3 regions of the Pseudomonas sp. GW821-FHT03E01 genome follow, and region 3 is predicted to be linked to each of the others. Evidence: predicted binding sites of a transcription regulator. Region 3 holds the regulator's gene; each other region holds the start of a gene.

Region 1 (7,795 bases), on a different contig from region 3:
ATGGGCGCCCCGCGCCTGGTGCCGGCCGAGATTCCGTTCGAAGCCCCAAGCCAGGCCCTGAGCTATCAGGTCGACGTCGACGGCACCATGGTCGAACTGGCTGCGGTGTCCATGGGCAACCCCCATGCCGTGTTGCGGGTCAACGACATCAACAAAGCACCGGTGCATGAACTGGGGCCGAAAATCGAACATCACCCGCGCTTTCCGGCACGGGTCAATGTCGGTTTTCTCCAGGTCATCGACCGGAACCGCGCGCAGTTGCGCGTCTGGGAACGCGGGGCCGGGGAAACCCAGGCCTGCGGAACCGGCGCTTGTGCTGCCGCGGTGGCCGCGATCAGCCAGGGGTGGATGGATTCGCCGCTATTGATCGACCTGCCCGGCGGGCGCCTGTCCATTGAATGGGCAGGCCCTGGCCAACCGGTCATGATGACCGGCCCGGCAGTACGCGTATACGAAGGACAAGTGCGTCTTTGAGTGAGCGAAATCCATGACCGACAAGCCCCAGGTTCCCGCCCTACAGCCCGACGAATCCCCTTCCGAAAGCCTTGAGGCGGCGGCGATTGCCGCGTACCTGGAGGCTCATCCGGATTTCTTCATCGAGCATGAAGAACTGCTCCCGGCCCTGCGCATTCCGCACCAGCGCGGCGACACCATTTCGCTGGTCGAACGCCAGATGACAATTCTGCGCGATCGCAACATCGAGTTGCGTCATCGTCTCTCGCACTTGATGGACGTGGCCCGCGACAACGATCGCCTGTTCGACAAGACCCGCCGTCTGATTCTCACGTTGATGGACGCGACCAGCCTGGATGACGTGGTGATCGGCGTCGAAGACAGCCTGCGCCAGGACTTTCAGGTGCCCTTCGTCAGCCTGATCCTGCTGGGCGACAACCCGATGCCGGTAGGCCGCTGGGTCACCCACGCCGACGCACAAACGGCCATCGGCGGCCTGCTCTCGGAAGACAAGAGCGTCTGCGGCAGCCTGCGTGAGCATGAACTGGACTTCCTGTTCGGCGAAGAACAGCGCAAGCAGATCGGCTCCACCGCCGTCGTCGCCATCAGCCACCAGGGCATCCACGGTGTTCTGGCCATCGCCAGCCGCGATCCGCAGCACTACAAGAGTTCGGTGGGCACATTGTTCCTCAGCTACATCGCCGAAGTCATGGGTCGCGTACTGCCACGGGTCAACAACTCCCTGCGCTCGGTACGCTGATCGTGGAACGGCAACTGGACGCTTACTGCGAACACCTGCGCAGTGAGCGGCAAGTGTCGCCGCATACGCTGTACGCCTACCGCCGCGACCTCGACAAAGTGCTTGGCTGGTGCGTCAAACAGAACATCGGCAGCTGGGCCGCACTGGATATCCAGCGGCTGCGCAGCCTGATCGCCCGCTTGCATGCACAAGGCCAATCGTCCCGTAGCCTGGCACGGCTACTGTCGGCGGTGCGCGGGCTCTATCATTATCTGAACCGCGAAGGCCTATGCGACCACGATCCGGCCAACGGCCTGGCACCGCCCAAAGGCGAGCGTCGTCTGCCGAAAACCCTCGATACCGACCGTGCGCTGCAACTGCTGGAAGGCGCGGTGGAGGATGATTTTCTGGCCCGTCGGGATCAGGCGATTCTGGAGTTGTTCTATTCCTCCGGCTTGCGCCTTTCCGAGCTGACCGGGCTCAACCTCGATCAGCTGGACCTGGCTGACGGCATGGTCCAGGTCCTCGGTAAAGGCAGCAAGACCCGGCTGTTGCCAGTGGGCCAAAAGGCTCGTGAAGCACTGGAACTGTGGCTGCCGTTGCGGGCCATGACCAACCCGGCGGACGACGCAGTGTTTGTCAGCCAGCAAGGTCGGCGCCTCGGTCCTCGGGCGATTCAGGTGCGGGTCAAGGCCGCCGGCGAGCGCGAGCTGGGGCAGAACCTGCACCCGCACATGTTGCGACACTCTTTCGCCAGCCATTTGCTGGAGTCCTCTCAGGACTTGCGCGCCGTGCAAGAGCTACTCGGCCACTCAGACATCAAGACCACCCAAATCTACACCCATCTGGACTTCCAGCACCTGGCGACGGTCTACGACAGCGCCCATCCACGGGCCAAACGCATTAAAGGCGATGATTCATGACCATCCAACTGATCACCTTCGACCTCGACGACACCCTGTGGGACACCGCCCCGGTAATCGCCAGCGCCGAAGCCATATTGCGTGAATGGCTGACCGAGCATGCGCCGAACCTGGGCGCGGTGCCGGTGGAGCATTTGTGGTCGATTCGCGAGCGGGTGTTGAGCAACGAGCCGAACCTCAAGCACCGAATCAGTGCGCTGCGTCGGCGGGTACTTTTTCATGCTCTGGAAGAGGCTGGTTACGACCATGGTCAAGCCTCAGACCTGGCTGATCAAAGTTTTGAAGTGTTTCTGCATGCCCGGCATCAATTGGAAGTTTTCCCCGAAGTCGAGCCGACGCTGGAGACACTCGCCAAGCACTACGCCCTCGGTGTAGTGACCAACGGCAACGCCGATGTGCGCCGACTGGGCCTGGCGGATTACTTCAGGTTTGCCCTGTGCGCCGAAGACATCGGCATCGCCAAACCGGATGCGCGACTGTTTCATGAAGCGTTGCAACGGGGCGGCGCGACCGCCGAAACCGCGGTGCATATCGGCGATCATCCTGGCGATGACATTGCCGGAGCACAGCAGGCGGGGTTGCGAGCGATCTGGTTTAACCCGGCGGGCAAAGTGTGGGAAGCCGAGAAGGCGCCGGATGCCGAGATTCGCAGTTTGACCGAGTTGCCTGCACTGCTCGCCCGCTGGAACTCAGTCGATATTTGAGGTGCTGCGATCTTTTGATTTTCACCCATGAAAAAGCCCGCAGCGACGGCGGGCTTTTTTCAGCAAGCAGGAAGCAGGCGCTTAGATAGGCCGGCTGCCGTACTTGTTATCAGGCTTCTTGGGAGGATCGGCGACCACATTGGCCTCCACTTCCTGCACCTTGCCGCCCCGTGCCAGAAACTCTTCCATGGCCTTGGCCAGGGCATCGCGTTCCTTGTTCTTGGCTTCAACGCTCGGCAGCTCATCGACCGATACCGCTGCCTTGGCTTTGCCTTTGGCAGTCGGAACGGGCACATCACCGCCGTCGTCTTCAGCGACGTCTTCAGCCGCCGCTTCCAGGCCTTCTTCGGTTTCGTCGTCGTCGCCTACTTCGAGGTCGTCGTTTTCCAGATCATCGTCGCTCATGTTCTACCTCATGACTTGCGAAAAGCAGATTAGTTATAGCCCAGCTTTGCCTTCTGTCGAAGGCCGCCGGAAAAAATTCAACCACCGCTGGTGACCAGCGGTTTATTCCCCTTCACCGTGCACGGTGGCGAGGACTTTACGGGCACCGCCATGATCACGGTGCTCGCCCAGATAAACGCCTTGCCAGGTTCCCAACGCCAGTCGGCCTGCCGAGATCGGCAAACTGAGCTGACAGCCAAGTACGCTGGCCTTGAAGTGCGCCGGGAGGTCGTCCTGGCCTTCGTCGTTATGCTCATAGTCGTCCGTTCCTTGTGGGATCAGACGATTGAAAAATCGTTCGAAGTCGCGACGTACCGCCGGATCGGCGTTCTCGTTGATGGTCAACGACGCCGAGGTATGCTGTAGCCACAAATGCAACAGACCGACCCGACACGCCTTGAGTTCAGGCAAGCCGGCGAGTAACTCGTCCGTTACCAGATGAAAGCCCCGGGGCCGTGCCCGCAGGGTAATCAGAGTCTGTTGCCACATACAGTTCTCCGCACGTTCGGGGCGCATTCTAGCGCGCTCTGGGAAAAAACAAAGGCCCTAATATTCCTTCAATCGTGTAAGCCATTGGCCGCAGAAAAACACCCGTTGTAAACGCCCCTGAACGTGTATGAAAAAACCTTTCAGCCTTTCCTTCACTGACAAAATCAAGACAAAAAAATACCCGGCAAGCCGGGCATTTTTTATAGGCGTGCTTACAAGTTGTAGCCGCGTTCGTTGTGCAGCGCCAGATCGATGCCGACTGCTTCTTCTTCCTCGGTGATGCGCAGACCCATGACAGCGTCCAGCACCTTGAGGATGATGAAGGTGACGATCGCGGTGTAGATCACCGTGAAGCCCACGCCTTTGCACTGAATCCAGACTTGAGCCGCGATGTCGGTGACGGTGCCGAAACCACCCAGGGACGGTGCAGCGAACACACCCGTCAGGATCGCGCCGAGGATACCGCCGATACCGTGCACGCCAAAAGCGTCGAGGGAGTCGTCGTAACCCATTTTGCGTTTCAGAGTCGTGGCGCAGAAGAAGCACACCACGCCCGCTGCCAGACCGATGATCATCGAGCCCATCGGGCCAACGGTACCCGCCGCCGGAGTGATCGCAACCAGACCGGCCACCACGCCCGAAGCGATACCCAGTGCGCTCGGTTTACCGTGGGTCAGCCACTCGGCAAACATCCAGCCCAAGGCTGCGGCGGCGGTAGCGATCTGAGTCACCAGCATGGCCATACCGGCAGTGCCGTTGGCTGCGGCAGCGGAACCGGCGTTGAAACCGAACCAGCCAACCCAGAGCATCGCGGCACCCATCAGGGTATAGCCGAGGTTGTGCGGAGCCATCGGGGTGGTTGGGAAGCCTTTACGCTTGCCCAGTACCAGACAGGCGATCAGCCCGGCCACACCGGCGTTGATGTGCACCACGGTGCCGCCTGCGAAGTCGAGCACGCCCCAGTCGCCCAAAAGCGAACCCGGACCGCTCCAGACCATGTGCGCAATCGGCGCGTAAACCAGGGTGAACCAGATCCCCATGAACACCAGCATTGCGGAGAACTTCATCCGCTCGGCGAAAGCACCGACGATCAGCGCGGGGGTGATGATGGCGAAGGTCATCTGATAGGTGACAAACACCGCCTCGGGAAACAGCGCCGCGGGGCCGGTAATACTGGCAGGCGTGATGCCGGCGAGGAATGCCTTGGCGAAGCTGCCGACAAACGAATTGAGGTTGACGACGTTAGCTTCCATACCCGTTGTGTCAAACGCCATGCTGTAGCCGTAAAGGAACCACAGGATGGTGACCAGGCCGGTAATGGCGAAGCATTGCATCATCAACGAAAGAACGTTTTTGGAACGAACCATGCCGCCGTAGAACAGCGCGAGGCCGGGGATGGTCATGAACAGCACAAGGGCTGTCGAGGTCATCATCCAGGCGGTATCGCCGGAATTGAGGACTGGAGGCGCCACCGGATCTGCCGCCATGGCCAGGCCAGGCATTACGATGGACAACAGGGCTCCTAGCCCTGCGAATTTACGCAGAGTCATTTTGTTTTCTCCTGGGGCGTTGGGTTTGTGGCGGCTTAGATTGCGTCGGTATCGGTTTCGCCGGTACGGATGCGAATCGCCTGTTCCAGATTGACCACGAAGATCTTGCCGTCACCGATCTTGCCGGTGTTGGCGGCCTTGGTTATCGCCTCGATAACCCGGTCCAGATCCTTGTCGTCAATGGCGACATCGATCTTCACCTTAGGCAGAAAATCGACCACGTACTCCGCGCCGCGATACAGCTCGGTGTGACCCTTCTGCCGACCGAAGCCTTTGACCTCAGTAACGGTAATGCCCTGCACGCCGATCTCGGACAGCGACTCGCGCACGTCGTCCAGTTTGAACGGCTTGATGATGGCAGTGACTAGCTTCATGAAAACTCTCTCCCGAATTGGTGGACTTGCCCCAGGAAAACAAACCCGACTCAAGTCTAAGCGCAGTGCCTGGCTTTGTAACGCATCGTCGGCTTTACCTGCCCGTCCGACGCCAGCTAACCACTCCGCACGAAACTTCCCCCGTTCCGCTTGGCGCACTGCATTCGTCACAGCGACTGCATCAGTGCATGGGTCACCAGCGACTAAGCAGAAAGCTTGCCATCTATCCAAAAGCCATTGATTTCAAGCCCTTGGCCGCTAACGCAGGCCTCTCCAGCCGATTGACGCCACGGTTACGCACAACAACAGTGCGTGGCTCTCCACTCGCATGCGCGAAAAGCGTGCATCCCAGCCTTCGAGATTGACTATAGACACTGCGTGGTACACTGCCCGCCATTGTTGACAGGACATTTCCCATGCTCGCGCCCAAAGACTTCCTCGACGCCCTGAGCGGCACCGCCTCCCGCCTCTTCAGCGGCGACACCCCACTGCCGAAAAGCGAAATCGAAAGCCAGTTCAAGGCTTTGTTGCAGAGCGGCTTCAGCAAGCTGGACTTGGTGAGCCGTGAAGAATTCGACAGCCAGATGGTTGTGCTGGCGCGGACCCGCGCCCGGTTGGAGAGCTTGGAGGCGAAAGTGGCGGAGCTGGAAGCGAAGCTCAATCCACCTGCTGACGCCGAGTAACCTGATCGTTCCCGTGCTCTGCGTGGGAACGCCGCCAGGGACGCTCCAGATGTGACGCAGAGCGTCACGGGATGGTTCCCACGCAGAGCGTGGGAACCATCGTTCAAGCGTGCTTCGCGGACGCTGCAGTCTTTTTAAGTACCCGAAGCTCAACCACGCTCGATTTCGGCCCTGCGCTGATCGTAGGTCGATTGCAGTTTTAACCAGAATCCGGGCGTGGTTTTCAGGTAGCGCGATAGCTTCTTTGTGAGCTCAGGACTAATACCTCTCTCCTGCATGAAAAGGGCACTCACTTCATCCGTGCCTTCATTCAACACGCTAGCCAGACCAGTCGCCGTAATGCCCAGAGGCTCTAGAAACTCCTTTTCAAGGATTTCGCCAGGATGAATCGGCCGCATTCCAGAATTGCTCATCTCCCCTCCTTAGGGCTTGATCAGCTGTGATCATAAGCATCCCCCCCGATCCGACAAGAGCGTCCGAACTCTTTCACCGAAGTCCTTCATCTATCCAGGCCCGGTCCTACAAAGAAATCTAGCTCCTCGGTTGATTACGCCCAAATACCAGCCGCGACGTAACCTTTGTAGCAGCTGCCGAAGGCTGCGTTCGACTGCGCAGCAGTCGTAAATCCAAGTTGTACGGTCTGCCTGATCCACCGCGTGATCTGATTTTACGACTGCTGCGCAGCCGTGCGCCGGCTCCGCCAGCTGCTACGGATCGTGTTATGGCTTAACTGGCTGGAATCAACTCACCGGCCCCAGCAACATCCTGCGAAAGTTTGGCGGCTCTTCTGCCACGTTAAAGCGCCCCTCTCCTACTACGCTTTAAAAAACCCGCAGGAAGCGGTTCCCCGTCAGCTCAAGGAACGACCATGTCCCTATCCATCGTCCACAGCCGCGCCCAAGTCGGCGTGGATGCGCCCGCCGTCACCGTCGAAGTGCATCTGGCTAACGGCTTGCCGTCGCTGACCATGGTCGGGCTGCCCGAGGCGGCGGTGAAGGAAAGCAAGGATCGGGTGCGTAGCGCGATCATCAATTCGGGGCTGCAATTTCCAGCGCGGCGCATCACCTTGAATCTCGCTCCCGCCGATTTGCCGAAGGATGGCGGGCGTTTCGATCTGGCGATTGCCTTGGGGATTCTGTCGGCCAGTGTGCAAGTGCCGACGTTGACGCTGGATGACGTGGAGTGCCTGGGAGAGCTGGCGCTGTCGGGCGCGGTGCGTGCGGTTCGCGGGGTGTTGCCGGCGGCGCTGGCGGCGCGCAAGGCCGGGCGCACGCTGGTAGTCCCGCGAGCGAACGCTGAAGAAGCCTGCCTGGCGTCGGGGTTGAAGGTGATTGCGGTGGATCATCTGCTTCAAGCGGTCGCGCATTTCAATGGTCACACGCCCATCGAACCCTACGCTTCCAACGGTTTGCTCTACGCCAGCAAACCCTATCCCG
Region 2 (7,795 bases), on a different contig from region 3:
CTCGACACAGGTGGCCATGGCCTCGCGGTAGACCGCGTTCATGGTGTTCGCGCTCTGGCCCGGCATGTCGATGGTCAGGACGACGATCCGGTCCGGGCCCTTTTCGTAACGAATGGCTTGGGTCATGGCAATTTTCCTTGAGTCGGATTTTCTTAAACGCAGGCTCAGAGGCGTTCGATGATGGTGGCAATGCCCATGCCGCCGCCGACACACAATGTCGCCAGGCCATAGCGCAGGCGCCGGGTTTCCAGTTCATCGAGCAGCGTGCCGAGAATCGCGCAACCGGTGGCGCCGAGCGGATGGCCCATGGCGATGGAGCCGCCGTTGACGTTGACCTTGTCCGGGTCGATGGCCATGTCCTTGATGAACTTCAACACGACCGAGGCGAACGCTTCATTGACTTCGAACAGGTCGATGTCTTCGACCCGCAGCCCGGCCTTGGCCAGTGCCTTGCGGGTGGCCGGCGCCGGGCCGGTGAGCATGATGGTCGGGTCGGTGCTGGTGACTGCCGTGGCGACGACCCGCGCCCGTGGCTGCAAGCCCAGCGCCCGGCCCTTCGCTTCGGAGCCGATCAGCATCAGCGCCGCGCCATCGACGATCCCGGAGCTGTTGCCCGGCGTGTGAACGTGGTTGATCCGCTCGACCTGGCTGTACACCCGCAATGCCGTGGCGTCGAAGCCCATTTGCCCGATCATTTCGAAACTTGGCTTGAGCTTGCCCAGGCCTTCCATCGTCGAATCGGCGCGAATGAACTCATCGTGATCAAGCAGGATGATGCCGTTCTGGTCCTGCACCGGCACCAGCGACTTGTTGAAGGAACCATCCGCCCGCGCCCGCGCCGCTTTCTGCTGGGAGTGCAACGCGAAGGCATCGACGTCCTGACGACTGAAACCTTCGATTGTCGCGATCAGGTCAGCACCCACGCCCTGGGGTGTGAAATGGCTGTGCAAGTTGGTTTCCGGGTCCAGCGCCCAGGCCCCGCCGTCGCTGCCCATGGCCACGCGGGACATCGACTCGACGCCACCGACCACCACCAGATCTTCGAAGCCGGAACGCACTTTCATCGCGCCCAGGTTCACTGCTTCCAGCCCCGACGCGCAGAAGCGATTGAGTTGCACACCCGCCACGCTGACGTCCCAATCGGCCACTTGTGTGGCGGTCTTGGCAATGTCGGCGCCCTGATCACCGATAGGCGTCACGCAGCCAAGCACCACGTCGTCGACCTGACTGGTGTCCAGGGAGGTGCGCTGCTGCAACGCCGTCAGCAGCCCGGCCACCAGGTTCACTGGCTTGACGCTGTGCAAGGCGCCATTGGCCTTGCCTTTGCCACGGGGCGTGCGTAACGCGTCAAATATCAAAGCTTGGGTCATGGCGTTCTCGAACCTGAGGGTGATCTCTATACCCTCACCTTATGCCGAGCAGCCGTGGATTCAATGACCACAGCGCTCATTGGCGTTGACGGTCACGCTCAGACGAACGGTAGTCAGCTATCGGATTAATCGATTCGTGTCACCAAGCTGTCTAGCCAACGGGCGCCCAAGAAGATGGCCATAGGCCTCATGTCTTTTTGGCAGTGGTCAGCGCTAAGTCCATACGAAATGGATCTAAGCCAAGCGTGACGCGGGCCCTAATGTAAACCTGTACGAAGTTGTCGTCGGGTTTTGCCGAGGCTCTCGTCCTACAGGAAGTGCAGCGCTCTGCCGTCATGGAGATATGCAGGCAGGCAACCAGGAAATAACAAAAAAGGCGGTCAAGCCATGTTCAAACATTCGAAAGTACGTCAAGCCGGGCTCATTCTATTTGCTACTACGCTGTTGTTGATTTTGCCGAACCTGACCAAGGTGCTTGGCTGATCGAGCAGCGGGGGTTTTCATTTCGCCTGATAAAAATGTGACTGGCTCGCTATCCGGGCCGGCGTGGCTGTGCCAACCTTTGCGGCACTTCCACGACATGGACGACGATCACTTGAAAGCGCTCATTCTGTTTGGGGCCTTGCTGCTCAGCACGCCTCTGTCTGCCGCGCAGCTGAATCTTGAGCTGGGCGCGAGCCCTCGCACGTGGCAGACCGAGGAATTGCTCAAGCATCCTCAGGCTCAGACCATCACGATCACTAACGACGTTTCCTACAAACGGGACATGAGCTATCGCGCCGTGCCGTTGGCGGCGTTGTTGACGGGCATCAAGCCTGACGACCACTTGCAAGCCGTGGCCCTGGACGGTTTTGCCGCCGAACTGGCCGCCGCGCCGTTGCTCAATACCCAGGGCGCGCGGGCCTGGCTGGCGATTGAAGACCCGGCCAAGCCGTGGCCGCCGCTGTCCGAGGGCAAGCCCAGTGCCGGGCCGTTCTATCTGGTCTGGACCGATCCACAGGCGGGCAATATCAGTCCCGAGCAATGGCCGTTCGAAGTGGCGAGCATCAAGCGCATGGCCCCGGTGGCTGAGCGCTTCCCTGCCCTGTTACCCGATCCTGCGCTGAAGGCGGACCATCCGGTGAACAAGGGCTTTGCGCTGTTTCAGAAGAACTGCCTGGCCTGTCATCGACTCAATGGCGCGGGGGACGCGCAGTTCGGGCCGGACCTGAATATTCCGTTCAACCCGACCGAGTATTTCGGCGCAGACTTCCTCAAGCGTTACATCCGTGACCCGCAGAGCTTGCGCCAGTGGCCGCAGGCGAAGATGCCCGGGTTCTCACCGACGGTGTTGCCGGAGGGGGATCTGGAGTTGTTGGTGGGGTATTTGAAACACATGGCGGGACGCAAGGTGTCTTCGGCCAAGTAAACATCCACCTGTGGCGAGGGAGCTCGCTCCCGCTGGGGCGCGAAGCGGCCCTCAAATCAGGCGACGCGATCCGTCAGGCAAACCGCATTCGCCGGGTTTGCGACTGCTGCGCAGCCGAGCGGGAGCAAGCTCCCTCGCCACAATGAATGACTGCTACTGCTGTTGGACGGAGATCACCGGCGCAGGCGTCGGCGCGACCAACACCTTGGCATGCATCTGCTCATACCCGCCGCCACGGCGCATACCGCGCACCGGACAGGCGTCGAGGTAGTCCAGGCCCACGGCCAGTTTCAAGTGACGTTCAGGCCGGGCCAGTTCGTTGGTCACATCGAAGCTATACCAGGCGTCATTCAGCCAGGCTTCCGCCCAGGCGTGACTGGCCAGGTGTTCACTGTTCTCGCTGTACAAATACCCCGACACATAACGCGAGGGGATGCCCAGGCTGCGGGCGCAGGCGAGAAACGCATGGGTATGGTCCTGGCAGACCCCGGAACGCCCGGCGAAAGCTTGCGCGGCGCTGGTCTCCACTTCGGTGGCACCTGGCGTGTAGGTCATGTGCTGGTTCAGGCCATGCATCAAATCGATCAGCGCCGTGCGATCCCGCCGTTGCTTGCACGCCTTCCCGGCAAACGCGCGCAGGGCTTCGTCGGCTTCGGTCAGCCGGGTGAAACGCAGGAACGGCAGCGCCGACTGACTCTCGTGCTCGGCTTCGCGCAGCTCGTCGATATCGACCTGGCCACGGGCGCCGATGATGATCGCCTCATGCGGCTCGTCCAGGGTCAACACATGCAGGATGTTGCCGAACGGATCGAGTTGCGCGCGCACCGGGCGCGGCAGGTCAAGTTGCCAGCTCAGCACGTGCTGGCGCTCGCTGTCGTGGGGTGTCAGTCGCAGGTACTGGATGCTCGCCCGCACCTGATCTTCGTAGTGATAGGCGGTCTCGTGGCTAATGGAAAGTCTCATGCAGCCTCCAGATAGGAACTGTGTATGGCATTGCCCAACTGGCGCACCAGCGGGATGAACTCGGTCAGCCAGGTGTGCAGGCCTTCGTCGAGGATTTCGTTGATACCGGTGTAGCGCAGGCGCGCGTCCATTTCCGCCGCCAGGCGTTGTGCGGGACGGCCGTTGGCCCCCGGTAGTTGAGCGAGAATCTGATCGACCTCTTCGGTGCAGGCTCGCAGGGATCGCGGCACATCGGCGCGCAGCAATAACAGCTCGGCCACATGCCGGGCGCCGGGGGCGTCGCGGTAGATTTCGGTGTAGGCCTCGAACGATGACAAGGCCCGCAACAAGGCGCTCCATTGGTAATAGGCGTGGGCCGTACCGTCACTGACTGCTTCGGCTTGATCGCCGGCCATTTCGTAACGGGCATCTAGCAGGCGCAAGGTGTTGTCGGCCCTTTCGATGAAGGTGCCCAGACGAATGAAGCGGAACGCGTCGTTACGCATGATCGTGCCGTAGCAAGCGCCGCGGAACAGGTGGGAACGTTCCTTGATCCACTCACAGAAACGGCTCATGCCGTAGCGACTCAAGCCCTGCTCGGCGATCCCGCGAATTTCCAGCCAGGTGGCGTTGATGTTTTCCCACATGTCGGCGGTGATTCGCCCACGCACCGCATGGGCGCTGGCTCGCGCGGCACCGAGGCAGCTGTAGATGCTCGCCGGGTTGGCCGCGTCCAGGGCGAAAAAATGCAGCAGCCGTTCGGCATGCAGATCGCCGTGGCGCGCCAGGTAATCGTCCAGGGTGCCAGTGATCAGCAACGGCATGGCCAGTTCGTGCAAGCCGTCGCCACGACCGTCCTGGGGCATCAGCGACAGCGAATAACTGATGTCGAGCATCCGCGCGAGGTTTTCCGCCCGCTCCAGGTAACGCGACATCCAGTACAGATCCGAGGCAGTTCTACTTAACATGGCAAGCTTCCTTCAATCCTCGACCACCCAGGTGTCCTTGGTTCCGCCGCCCTGGGACGAGTTCACCACCAGGGAGCCTTCACGCAAGGCGACACGGGTCAAACCGCCGGGCACAACCCGGGTTTCGCGGCCAGACAATACAAACGGACGCAGGTCGATGTGGCGCGGTGCGATGCCGTTTTCGACAAAGGTCGGACAGGTCGACAACGACAACGTCGGTTGCGCGATGTACGCGTGGGGCTTGGCTTTGATCCGCTCGCGGAAAGACTCGATCTCCGCTGCCGTCGCCGCCGGCCCCACCAGCATTCCGTAACCGCCGGAGCCTTGGGTTTCCTTGACCACCAGCTCCGGAAGGTTGGCCAGCACGTGGGACAGTTCAGAAGGATTACGACACTGCCACGTCGGCACGTTCTTCAGGATCGGCTCTTCATCGAGGTAGAAACGAATCATGTCCGTGACGAAGGGATACACCGACTTGTCGTCCGCGACCCCGGTGCCGATGGCATTCGCCAGCACCACATTGCCGGAGCGGTAGGACGACAGCAGCCCTGGAACGCCAAGCATCGAATCGGGGTTGAACGCCAGCGGATCGAGGAACGCATCGTCGAGGCGACGGTAGATCACGTCGACCGCTTTCGGCCCGTCCGTGGTGCGCATGAACACCTTGTCGTCGCGCACGAACAGGTCGGCGCCTTCCACCAGTTCAACGCCCATTTCCCGAGCGAGGAACGCATGCTCGAAAAACGCACTGTTGAAACGCCCCGGCGTCAGCACCACCACGCTCGGGTTGTCGATCGGGCTGGAGCTTTTCAGAGTGTCGAGCAGCAGGTTCGGGTAGTGGTCGATCGGTGCGATGCGCTGGGCCGCGAACAACTCGGGGAACAGGCGCATCATCATCTTGCGGTCTTCGAGCATGTAGCTCACGCCGCTGGGGGTACGCAGGTTGTCTTCGAGCACGTAGTAGGTGCCGTCGCCATCGCGCACCAGGTCGACACCGGAAATGTGCGAATAGATATCGCGGTGCAGATCCAGCCCTTGCATCGCCAACTGGTATTGCTCGTTGGCCAGCACTTGTTCGGCCGGGATGATGCCGGCCTTGATGATGCGCTGCTCGTGATAGAGGTCGGCAAGGAACATGTTCAATGCCTTGACCCGCTGAATGCAGCCGCGTTCGACGACCCGCCATTCACTGGCGGGGATGCTGCGGGGAATGGTGTCGAAGGGAATCAGGCGCTCTGTCCCCTGCTCATCACCATAGAGCGTGAAGGTAATCCCGGCACGATGAAATAACAGATCGGCCTCGCGTCGCCGTTGTGCCAAAAGCTCGTCAGGCGTTTCGGCCAGCCAACGGGCAAACTCCCGATAATGCGGACGGACCTGGCCGCCGGCATCGTACATTTCATCAAAAAAGGTGCGGATCATGCCGTACTCCTTGTCACACGGACATCCAGGCCTTCGCAAGGCCCGTGCCATAGGCAGAAACGCTTTGATATCAATCAGTTGGATAATGTCGCTGCGCGCACCGCACCAATCCTGTGCGGTAAATGCCCCACCCTGATCGCCCCCGCTTCATGGCGAAGCAATGCTGTCGCCTATCAGCAGCATAGTCAGAGTTGATTTCACTGCTCGGGAGGGAGATGCGGATAATCCGTACATTCGCTGGAAAACTGATCGCTCTTCCCTTTAGCCGCCTGTTCAGGTGGCTTTTTTTTGTCCGTTTGAAATGTGGCGAAATAAAAAGATCGAAACAAAAACGGCCAACCCAAAGGTCAGCCGTTACTAAGTGTCACTGTTCATAAGCTTATGCGAGTAGCCCTCGTATCTCCTGTTTGACGCCCCATCCCTCGATGATGCCACCCAGAGGCTCGACCACCGCCTCGAAGTCCTGCTCGAAGTCGCCGATCCCGTCGTAGGTGGCGTACATCACTTTGCTCAGTTCCAGCGACCACGCGCCGTCGTCACGCGCGCTGATCTGGGCATTCAAGGATTCACCACAAAAATGACCTGCCGCCCTGCGTGCCCGCTCCTCGTCCGGGAAAATGGCGTAGAACTCGATGGGATGGAATCGTGAAAAATCGAAACCGCCTTCTTTCATGCGGCGCAGCACGCTGCTGCTGATGTCTTCTTGATAGGCTGTGCTCATGAAACGTCCCCCTCAGACTGATGGATAGACTTTCCGTATTCCCTGCACTTTCGATGCGGCAACAGAGGTTGCCGCCGGGAAACAAGCATGTAGCTGACAAGACCAGACCTTAGCGAGTCACTCGCTGATCTCGGTTGCAGAGTAGCCTCAAGACAGAGCCGCTGCCAAGGCCTGGTGGTGAATGTGACAGGAGGTGTATCAAATCGGAGTAATACTGAGGATTTCAATGCTGTTTTGGGATTTCAGACTTTTGACGGTCGGATCAGCGGTACGACCCTCCAGATCATTGAGGTCCAGTTCGGCAGCGACCGGCAGGCGTCGGGCGCGAACGAGTTTGGCGGCTTGCTCCTTGCTCGGGCACTCCTCGCACTCGAAGAGTTCGTCGACTGATTCACCGTGATCATCCACGAAAGTGATTTTCCACTTTTGCATCGGTGCCTCCTCGGTAAAACCCATGGATGGGCTTACATCTATCTCGACTCGTGCATTGGCCGATCGTTCCAAGGGATCCTAAAAGCAAGACATGAAAAAAGGCCGTCACCCGCGTGTTTCACACACCGGCGACGGCCTTTCTTATCGACGAAGCATCAGTCGTTGCTAGGTTTGTTCACTGCTTGCAGCACGTACTGCGGCAACGCGAAGGCACCAATGTGGATTTCCGGGTTGTAATAGCGGGTGATGATGCCGCTGCCGGCGAAGCGCTGTTGCAGGGTTTCGCGGGACAATTTGCGATAAGCGGTATCGGTCGCGCCCCAGGCGAAGGTCATTGCGCCGCCGATGTAGGTCGGCACGGCTGCCTGATAGAAGTGCCAGTCCGGGAACAGGCTGCGCAGGCGACCGGCGGTGGTTTTGACTTCTTCGATTTGCATGAACGGGGTGCCGTTCTGGGTCACCAGAATGCCGCCTTCGTTCAGGCAGCGGTGGCAAGCCTGGTAGAAGTTTTCGGAGAACAGCACTTCGCCCG
Region 3 (7,795 bases):
CGATGGGTGCATCCAGGTGCATCAAGGCACTGATGGGCGATCCGCAGCCCTTGAGACGGCAGTGGGGGATGGCGATACCGTTGCCAAAGCCGGTGGAACCGAGTTTTTCACGGGCGACCAGACTCTCGAAGACATCCTGCATGGCCAGATCCGGCACTTCGCGATGGATGAGGTTGGCAATTTGCTCGAGGGCTTTCTTTTTACTGCCGCCCGGCACGTTCACCAGGGAACGGCCGGGGGTCAGGATGCTTTCAAGTCGGATCATGGGTTGGGAGTGTTAACGACCGGTCGCGCCCTGGAGGAGGCTCTGGGTCTTTTCCTTATGCTTTTTGAGTTGTTTATCCAGCTTGTCGGTCAGTGCGTCGATCGCTGCGTACATATCGGTATGTTCCGCGTTAGCGACCACCTCATTGCCGGGAATATGCAGCGTGGCTTCGATTTTCTGCTTGAGCTTCTCGACCGTCATCGTGACCTGCACGTTGGTGATCTTGTCGAAATGCCTCTCTAATCGTTCGAGTTTTTCGCCGATGTAGGTGCGAAGAGGTTCGGTCACTTCCAGTTGGTGTCCACTGATGTTGACTTGCATACAGCTTCTCCTTCGTTGCCAGTGCATAAAGCGGTAGATCCGATGATCTACCACTGGAACGCTGTGGCGTGGCTCTACATCAACCGCTTGCGTTCGCTCGAAGGCGCGATTCCTAGGGATTCGCGGTACTTGGCGACGGTGCGGCGAGCCACCTGAATGCCTTGTGCCTCCAGTAAACCAGCGATCTTGCTGTCACTCAACGGCTTTTTCTGATTTTCCGCGGCAACCAGTTTTTTGATGATCGCGCGGATCGCCGTAGACGAGCATTCACCGCCTTCGGAGGTACTGACGTGGCTGGAAAAAAAGTATTTCAGTTCATAGATGCCCCGTGGGGTATGCATGAATTTTTGCGTGGTCACCCGTGAAATCGTCGATTCGTGCATGCCCACCGCTTCGGCGATGTCATGCAGCACCAGCGGTTTCATGGCCTCGTCGCCGTACTCCAGGAAGCCGCGTTGATGCTCGACGATCTGGGTGGCCACTTTCATCAGGGTTTCGTTGCGGCTTTGCAGGCTCTTGATGAACCAGCGAGCCTCCTGCAACTGATTACGCATGAAGGTGTTGTCAGCGCTGGTATCGGCGCGGCGTACGAAGCCGGCGTATTGGGCGTTGACCCGCAGGCGCGGCACCGACTCCTGGTTCAGTTCCACCAGCCAGCGCTCGTTGTCCTTGCGCACGATCACGTCGGGAACGACGTATTCGGCTTCGGTGGACTCGATTTGCGACCCCGGGCGCGGGTTGAGGCTCTGGACCAGTTCGATCACCTGGCGCAGTTCATCTTCCTTGAGCTTCATACGGCGCATCAGCTGGCTGTAGTCGCGGCTGCCGAGCAGGTCGATGTAATCGGTGACCAGGCGCTTGGCCTCGGTCAGCCAAGGGGTCTTGGCGGGCAGTTGGCGCAGTTGCAGCAGCAGGCATTCACCGAGGTTGCGGGCGCCGATACCGGCGGGCTCGAATTGCTGGATGCGGTGCAGGACGGCTTCGATTTCGTCCAGTTCGATGTCCAGTTCCGGATCGAAGGCCTCGAGGATTTCCTCGAGGGTTTCGTCCAGATAGCCCTGATTGTTGATGCAGTCGATCAGGGTCACGGCGATCAGGCGATCGGTGTCGGACATCGGTGCCAGGTTCAGTTGCCAGAGCAAATGGCTTTGCAGGCTTTCACCGGCCGAAGTACGGGTGGTGAAATCCCACTCGTCGTCATCGTTGCTCGGCAGGCTGCTGGCGCTGGTCTGGTAGACGTCTTCCCAGGCGGTATCGACAGGCAATTCGTTGGGAATGCGCTCGTTCCAGTCGCCTTCCTCAAGGTTATCCACCGTCGGGGCGGTTTCCTGGTAGGAGGGTTCCTGAATGTCGGTGTTGGGTTGCTGTTCGGCTTTGTCGGCCAAGGGGTCTGCGTTATCGAAGTCGTCGCCTTCTTCCTGGCGTTCGAGCATCGGATTGGACTCCAGGGCCTCCTGGATTTCCTGTTGCAGGTCCAGGGTCGACAATTGGAGCAGGCGGATGGCCTGTTGCAGCTGCGGTGTCATCGTCAGCTGCTGGCCCATTCTCAAGACTAGCGATGGTTTCATGGCAGGGGCTTAACACCTTATTCGCCGGCGCACATGCGCCATCCACTACAGGGCGCCGAAGCGCCAAACATAAGCAAATTATATGCCTGAAACTGAAGTGTTTGCCTAGAGCGCTGTAACAATAAAAAACTATTGATTTTTTATTGATATGAGCACCAAGGCGACTGGCCAGGCACCTCAGCGCTTACAGGCGGAACTCATGGCCCAGATACACTTCCTTGACCAGTTCGTTGGCCAGGATGGTGGCGGAGTCGCCTTCAGCGATCAGCTGGCCATCGTTGACGATGTAGGCGGTTTCGCAGATGTCCAGGGTTTCACGGACGTTGTGGTCAGTGATCAGCACGCCAATGCCTTTGGCCTTGAGGTGGTGGATGATCTGCTTGATGTCGCCCACCGAGATCGGGTCCACGCCGGCGAAGGGTTCGTCGAGGAGGATGAATTTCGGGTTGGTGGCCAGTGCCCGGGCGATTTCCACCCGACGGCGTTCACCACCGGACAGGCTCATGCCAAGGCTGTCACGAATGTGGTGGATGTGAAATTCCTGCAGCAGGCTTTCCAGCTCTTTGCGGCGACCGGCCTTGTCGAGCTCCTTGCGGGTCTCGAGGATGGCCATGATATTGTCGGTCACCGACAGCTTGCGGAAGATCGACGCTTCTTGCGGAAGATAGCCGATACCGGCCTTCGCGCGACCGTGCATCGGCTGGTGGCTGACGTCCAGGTCATCGATCAGTACGCGACCCTGATCGGCCTGTACCAGACCCACGATCATGTAAAAACAGGTGGTTTTGCCGGCGCCGTTGGGGCCAAGCAGGCCGACGATCTGGCCGCTGTCGATGGACAGGCTGACGTCACGCACGACCTGGCGGCTCTTGTAGCTCTTGGCCAGATGCTGAGCTTTCAGAGTTGCCATTACTGGGTTTTCTCGTCGGTTTTCTTCTTCGGCTGGATCACCATGTCGATACGCGGACGTGTCTCGGTGACCTTGCTGCCCGTGGCGCGACCGGCGCTGGCGAGTTTCTTGATCGTGTCATAGACGATTTTTTCGCCCTGGGTGACGTTGTTGTCCTTGTCGACAACTTTGGCCTTGTCGATCAGTACGACGCGGTTTTGCGCTGCGTGGTACTGGATGGTTACGCCCCAGCCCTGAACAGGCTTGGTGTCGCCAGCGGTCTGCAGTTGCTCGAAGTAGGCGAGGTTGCCCACCGAGGTCACCACATCGATCTCGCCTGTTGGCGTGCGGGTGATGGTCACGGTGTTGCCCTTAACGATCATCGAGCCCTGAGTGATGATCACATCACCTTTATAGGTGGCAACACCGTTCTTGTCGTCCAGTTGGGCGTCGTCGGCCTGGATGCGGATAGGCTGCGCTTGATCGGTCGGCAGAGCCCAGGCGCTCACGCTTCCCAGTGCTGCGCTCAGACTGAGCAAAATAGGGAGGGTTTTAACGAGCCTCATACTGTCCTCTTACGTTCGATAGCAGGTGTATCCTGCTTTCTTTCAAGTACGCTTTCATTCCGTTGCCTGTCGATACACCGCCGGCGCCATCGATTCTAACGGGTTGATCGGTCTGCGCATATTGCTGCTGCGGGAACACTGTCATACGGGTGGTGGTAATCAGGGTTTTACGGTTTTTTTCGTCGAAACGCGTGATACGTACCGAGTCGATCAGCTCGACCTGGGTGCCGTCCGGGTTGACTTCGCCGCGTTCGCTCTGGACGTGCCAAGGGAATTCGGTGCCACGAAACATGTTCAGGTCAGGGTTGGACAGCAACGTCACTTCCGTCGCCTTCAGGTGTTCGACCTTGTCGGACGTCATTTCATACTGCAGTTTGCCGTCCGGCAGGTACTGCACGCTGTGGGCGTTGGTTGCGTAATAGTCGATCATGGCTTCATCGACATGCGCCACTGGCTTGTCGAGGAAGCGTTCCGGGCTGATGTTCCAATAGCCGACCGCAGCGAATAGCGCCGCGATGCAACCGAATATCAGGATGTTGCGAATCTTTTTGCTCAGCATGATGGGCTCACAGGTACGCGGCGTTGGCCGCATCGAGGCGGCCCTGGGCGCGCAGGATCAATTCGCAGAATTCGCGCGCGGCACCCTCGCCGCCACGGGCCTGGGTGATGCCGTGGGCGTGTTCGCGCACGAAGCTGGCGGCGTTGGCCACGGCCATGCCCAGACCGACGCGGCGAATCACCGGCAGGTCCGGCAGGTCGTCGCCGAGGTAGGCCACTTGTTCATAGTTCAGGTTGAGTTGGGCAAGGAGCTCGTCGAGCACCACCAGTTTGTCTTCGCGACCCTGGTACAGGTGTGGAATGCCGAGGTTCCTGGCTCGTCGTTCGACCACCGGGGTCTTGCGTCCGCTGATGATAGCGGTCTGCACGCCGGCTGCCATCAACATCTTGATGCCTTGGCCGTCGAGGGTGTTGAAAGTCTTGAATTCGCTGCCGTCTTCGAGGAAGTACAGGCGCCCGTCGGTCAGCACTCCGTCGACGTCGAATACCGCCAGTTTGATCTGTTTGCCGCGTTGCAGCAGGTCCGTGCTCATTACATTACTCCAGCGCGCAGCAAATCGTGCATGTTCAGGGCGCCGACCGGGCGGTCTTCGCTGTCGACAACGACCAGTGCATTGATCTTGTGGTCTTCCATGATTTTCAACGCCTCGGCAGCCAGCATCTCGGCACGTGCGGTCTTGCCGTGGGCGGTCATCACCTGCTCGATGGTGGCGCTGTGGATGTCGATGCTGCGGTCCAGGGTGCGACGCAGATCGCCGTCGGTGAAGATCCCGGCAAGTTTACCGTTGGCTTCCAGAATCACGGTCATGCCCAGGCCCTTGCGGGTCATTTCCATCAATGCGTCCTTGAGCAGGGTGCCGCGCTTAACCTGCGGCAGCTCTTGCCCGGCGTGCATGACGTTTTCCACTTTCAACAGCAGGCGTCGACCAAGTGCGCCGCCTGGGTGGGAAAAGGCGAAATCTTCAGCGGTAAAACCGCGGGCTTCCAGTAGCGCCACCGCCAGGGCATCGCCCATCACCAGAGCGGCGGTGGTCGATGAGGTTGGCGCCAGGTTCAGCGGGCAGGCTTCGTGCTCGACGTGAACGTTGAGGTTGACCTCGGCAGCCTTGGCCAGTGCCGAATCGGGATTGCCGGTGACGCTGATCAATTTGATGCCCAGGCGCTTGATCAGTGGCAGCAGGGTAACGATTTCATTGGTGGAACCGGAGTTCGACAGTGCCAGGATGATGTCGTCACGCGTGATCATACCCATGTCGCCGTGGCTGGCTTCGGCTGGATGCACGAAGAACGCCGTGGTGCCGGTGCTGGCCAGGGTGGCGGCAATCTTGTTGCCGATGTGCCCCGATTTGCCCATGCCGACCACGACTACGCGGCCTTTGCTGGCCAGAATCATCTCGCAAGCGCGTACGAAATCCGCGTCGATATGGGGTAACAAGCCTTGCACGGCTTCCAGTTCGAGACGGATGGTGCGTTGTGCAGATTGAATCAGGTCGCTGGATTGGCTCATGTCAGAAATCGTATAGCCTGATGAAAAGGCGGCGATTATAACGGTAATGATCAAAACCCTCACGCAAGTTCGTCGCGGTTTGTCATTCCTTGTTACCGAGACCCTCTAAATAGATGATTTCAGGTGGTCATGTTGCTGAACGTGCCCGGCTTGGGCCTTGGGCGCTTGGCATTTGCAGTGATATAGTTCGCCGCCAGTTCGGCCTGCCCGGGAAGGTATGTGCTTTCGTCAGAAAGCCAGGCGTCCGAGTGAGAGGCTGCATCGCAAGGAGTTTAGATGAGTGCCGATAACGCCTACGCGGTCGAGCTGAAGGGACTGACCTTCAAGCGCGGTGCGCGCAGCATTTTCAATAACATCGATATCCGCATACCACGCGGCAAGGTCACCGGCATCATGGGGCCTTCCGGGTGTGGCAAGACCACGCTGTTGCGGTTGATGGGGGCCCAATTGCGCCCCACCAGCGGCGAAGTCTGGGTCAATGGCCAGAACCTGCCGACGTTGTCGCGCAGCGATTTGTTCGATGCGCGCAAGCACATGGGCGTGCTGTTTCAGAGCGGCGCGTTGTTTACCGATCTCGATGTATTCGAGAACGTCGCCTTTCCGCTGCGTGTTCATACCACACTGCCGGAAGAGATGATTCGCGATATTGTCCTGCTCAAATTGCAGGCCGTGGGCTTGCGTGGCGCCATTGACCTGATGCCTGACGAATTGTCCGGCGGTATGAAGCGTCGAGTCGCGCTGGCCCGGGCGATTGCCCTCGATCCGCAAATTCTCATGTACGACGAGCCTTTTGTCGGCCAGGACCCGATCGCCATGGGCGTGCTGGTGCGCCTGATCCGCCTGCTCAACGATGCGCTGGGCATCACCAGCATCGTGGTCTCCCACGATCTGGCCGAGACCGCGAGCATCGCCGACTACATCATTGTGGTGGGTGACGGGCAAGTGTTGGGGCAGGGCACACCCAAGGAATTGATGACTTCGCAGGAACCACGGATTCGCCAGTTCATGACTGGTGAACCCGACGGCCCGGTCGCATACCACTTTCCAGCGACGGATTACCGCGCAGATCTTCTGGGGAAGCGCTGATGCGCAAGATTTCATTAATAGAAAGAGTGCGCCGTTTCGGCCACGCCGGCATCGATGTGCTGGCGGTATTCGGGCGTTCGGCGCTGTTCCTGTTTCATGCCTTGCTCGGTCGCGGTGGCATTGGCGGCAGTTTTGGCCTGCTGGTCAAGCAACTGCATTCGGTTGGCGTGATGTCCCTGGTGATCATCGTGGTCTCCGGGGTGTTCATCGGTATGGTGCTGGCGCTGCAGGGCTTCAATATCCTGTCCAGCTATGGCTCGGAGCAGGCTGTCGGGCAGATGGTTGCGCTGACACTGCTGCGTGAACTGGGGCCGGTCGTCACGGCCTTGCTGTTCGCCGGGCGTGCGGGTTCGGCGCTGACCGCCGAAATCGGCAACATGAAATCCACCGAGCAACTGTCCAGTCTGGAAATGATCGGGGTTGACCCGCTCAAGTACATTATTGCTCCGCGCCTGTGGGCCGGCTTCATTTCCCTGCCGGTGCTGGCAATGATTTTCAGCGTGGTGGGTATCTGGGGCGGTTCGTGGGTGGCCGTCGACTGGCTGGGTGTCTATGAAGGCTCCTACTGGTCGAACATGCAAAACAGCGTGACGTTTGTCGACGATGTGCTGAACGGCATTATCAAAAGCATCGTTTTTGCCTTCGTCGTGACCTGGATCGCCGTATTCCAAGGCTATGACTGCGAGCCCACTTCCGAGGGGATCAGTCGTGCCACTACCAAGACCGTGGTGTACGCCTCTTTGGCGGTACTCGGCCTGGACTTTATTCTGACCGCCTTGATGTTTGGAGATTTCTGATGCAAAACCGCACCCTGGAAATCGGTGTCGGCCTTTTCTTGCTGGCTGGCATCCTGGCTTTGCTGTTGCTTGCGTTGCGGGTCAGTGGCCTGTCCCCGAGCCCGAGCACCGATACTTATAAACTTTATGCATATTTCGATAATATCGCCGGTTTGACTGTCAGAGCTAAAGTGACCATGGCCGGTGTGACCATTGGCAAGGTCACTGCGATCGATCTGGATCGCGACAGCTTCACCGG

What was found. Region 3 encodes sigma-54, which starts transcription at its own class of promoters, with help from an activator protein. Its sites were predicted from a motif close to ANTGGCATNNANNTTGCTNT; they were not measured.
Region 1: a site for sigma-54 is predicted at 5,881-5,900, ahead of glnK (P-II family nitrogen regulator). Genes of this name have one in related genera too.
Region 2: a site for sigma-54 is predicted at 6,143-6,162, ahead of AC07VO_RS11230 (circularly permuted type 2 ATP-grasp protein). Genes of this name have one in related genera too.

Annotation. Positions count from the first base shown of each region.
Region 1 is NZ_JBWKUI010000004.1:7,039-14,833, reverse strand. It holds gene dapF (diaminopimelate epimerase) at 1-474, shown strand, start outside; gene AC07VO_RS07835 (DUF484 family protein) at 488-1,213, shown strand; gene xerC (tyrosine recombinase XerC) at 1,216-2,115, shown strand; gene AC07VO_RS07825 (HAD family hydrolase) at 2,112-2,819, shown strand; gene sutA (dormancy-specific transcriptional regulator SutA) at 2,901-3,224, opposite strand; gene AC07VO_RS07815 (secondary thiamine-phosphate synthase enzyme YjbQ) at 3,327-3,752, opposite strand; gene AC07VO_RS07810 (ammonium transporter) at 3,965-5,302, opposite strand; gene glnK (P-II family nitrogen regulator) at 5,338-5,676, opposite strand; gene AC07VO_RS07800 (accessory factor UbiK family protein) at 6,093-6,359, shown strand; gene AC07VO_RS07795 (HigA family addiction module antitoxin) at 6,509-6,772, opposite strand; gene AC07VO_RS07790 (YifB family Mg chelatase-like AAA ATPase) at 7,228-7,795, shown strand, end outside.
Region 2 is NZ_JBWKUI010000005.1:366,334-374,128, forward strand. It holds gene AC07VO_RS11205 (3-hydroxyacyl-CoA dehydrogenase NAD-binding domain-containing protein) at 1-126, opposite strand, end outside; gene AC07VO_RS11210 (acetyl-CoA C-acetyltransferase) at 165-1,370, opposite strand; gene AC07VO_RS11215 (c-type cytochrome) at 1,951-2,778, shown strand; gene AC07VO_RS11220 (transglutaminase family protein) at 2,932-3,741, opposite strand; gene AC07VO_RS11225 (alpha-E domain-containing protein) at 3,738-4,688, opposite strand; gene AC07VO_RS11230 (circularly permuted type 2 ATP-grasp protein) at 4,701-6,110, opposite strand; gene AC07VO_RS11235 (ribonuclease E inhibitor RraB) at 6,490-6,831, opposite strand; gene AC07VO_RS11240 (hypothetical protein) at 7,030-7,263, opposite strand; gene speE (polyamine aminopropyltransferase) at 7,419-7,795, opposite strand, start outside.
Region 3 is NZ_JBWKUI010000008.1:25,136-32,930, forward strand. It holds gene ptsN (PTS IIA-like nitrogen regulatory protein PtsN) at 1-265, opposite strand, end outside; gene hpf (ribosome hibernation-promoting factor, HPF/YfiA family) at 278-586, opposite strand; gene AC07VO_RS14855 (RNA polymerase factor sigma-54) at 661-2,154, opposite strand; gene lptB (LPS export ABC transporter ATP-binding protein) at 2,339-3,064, opposite strand; gene lptA (lipopolysaccharide transport periplasmic protein LptA) at 3,064-3,609, opposite strand; gene lptC (LPS export ABC transporter periplasmic protein LptC) at 3,596-4,168, opposite strand; gene AC07VO_RS14875 (KdsC family phosphatase) at 4,176-4,700, opposite strand; gene AC07VO_RS14880 (KpsF/GutQ family sugar-phosphate isomerase) at 4,700-5,674, opposite strand; gene AC07VO_RS14885 (ATP-binding cassette domain-containing protein) at 5,951-6,760, shown strand; gene mlaE (lipid asymmetry maintenance ABC transporter permease subunit MlaE) at 6,760-7,557, shown strand; gene mlaD (outer membrane lipid asymmetry maintenance protein MlaD) at 7,557-7,795, shown strand, end outside.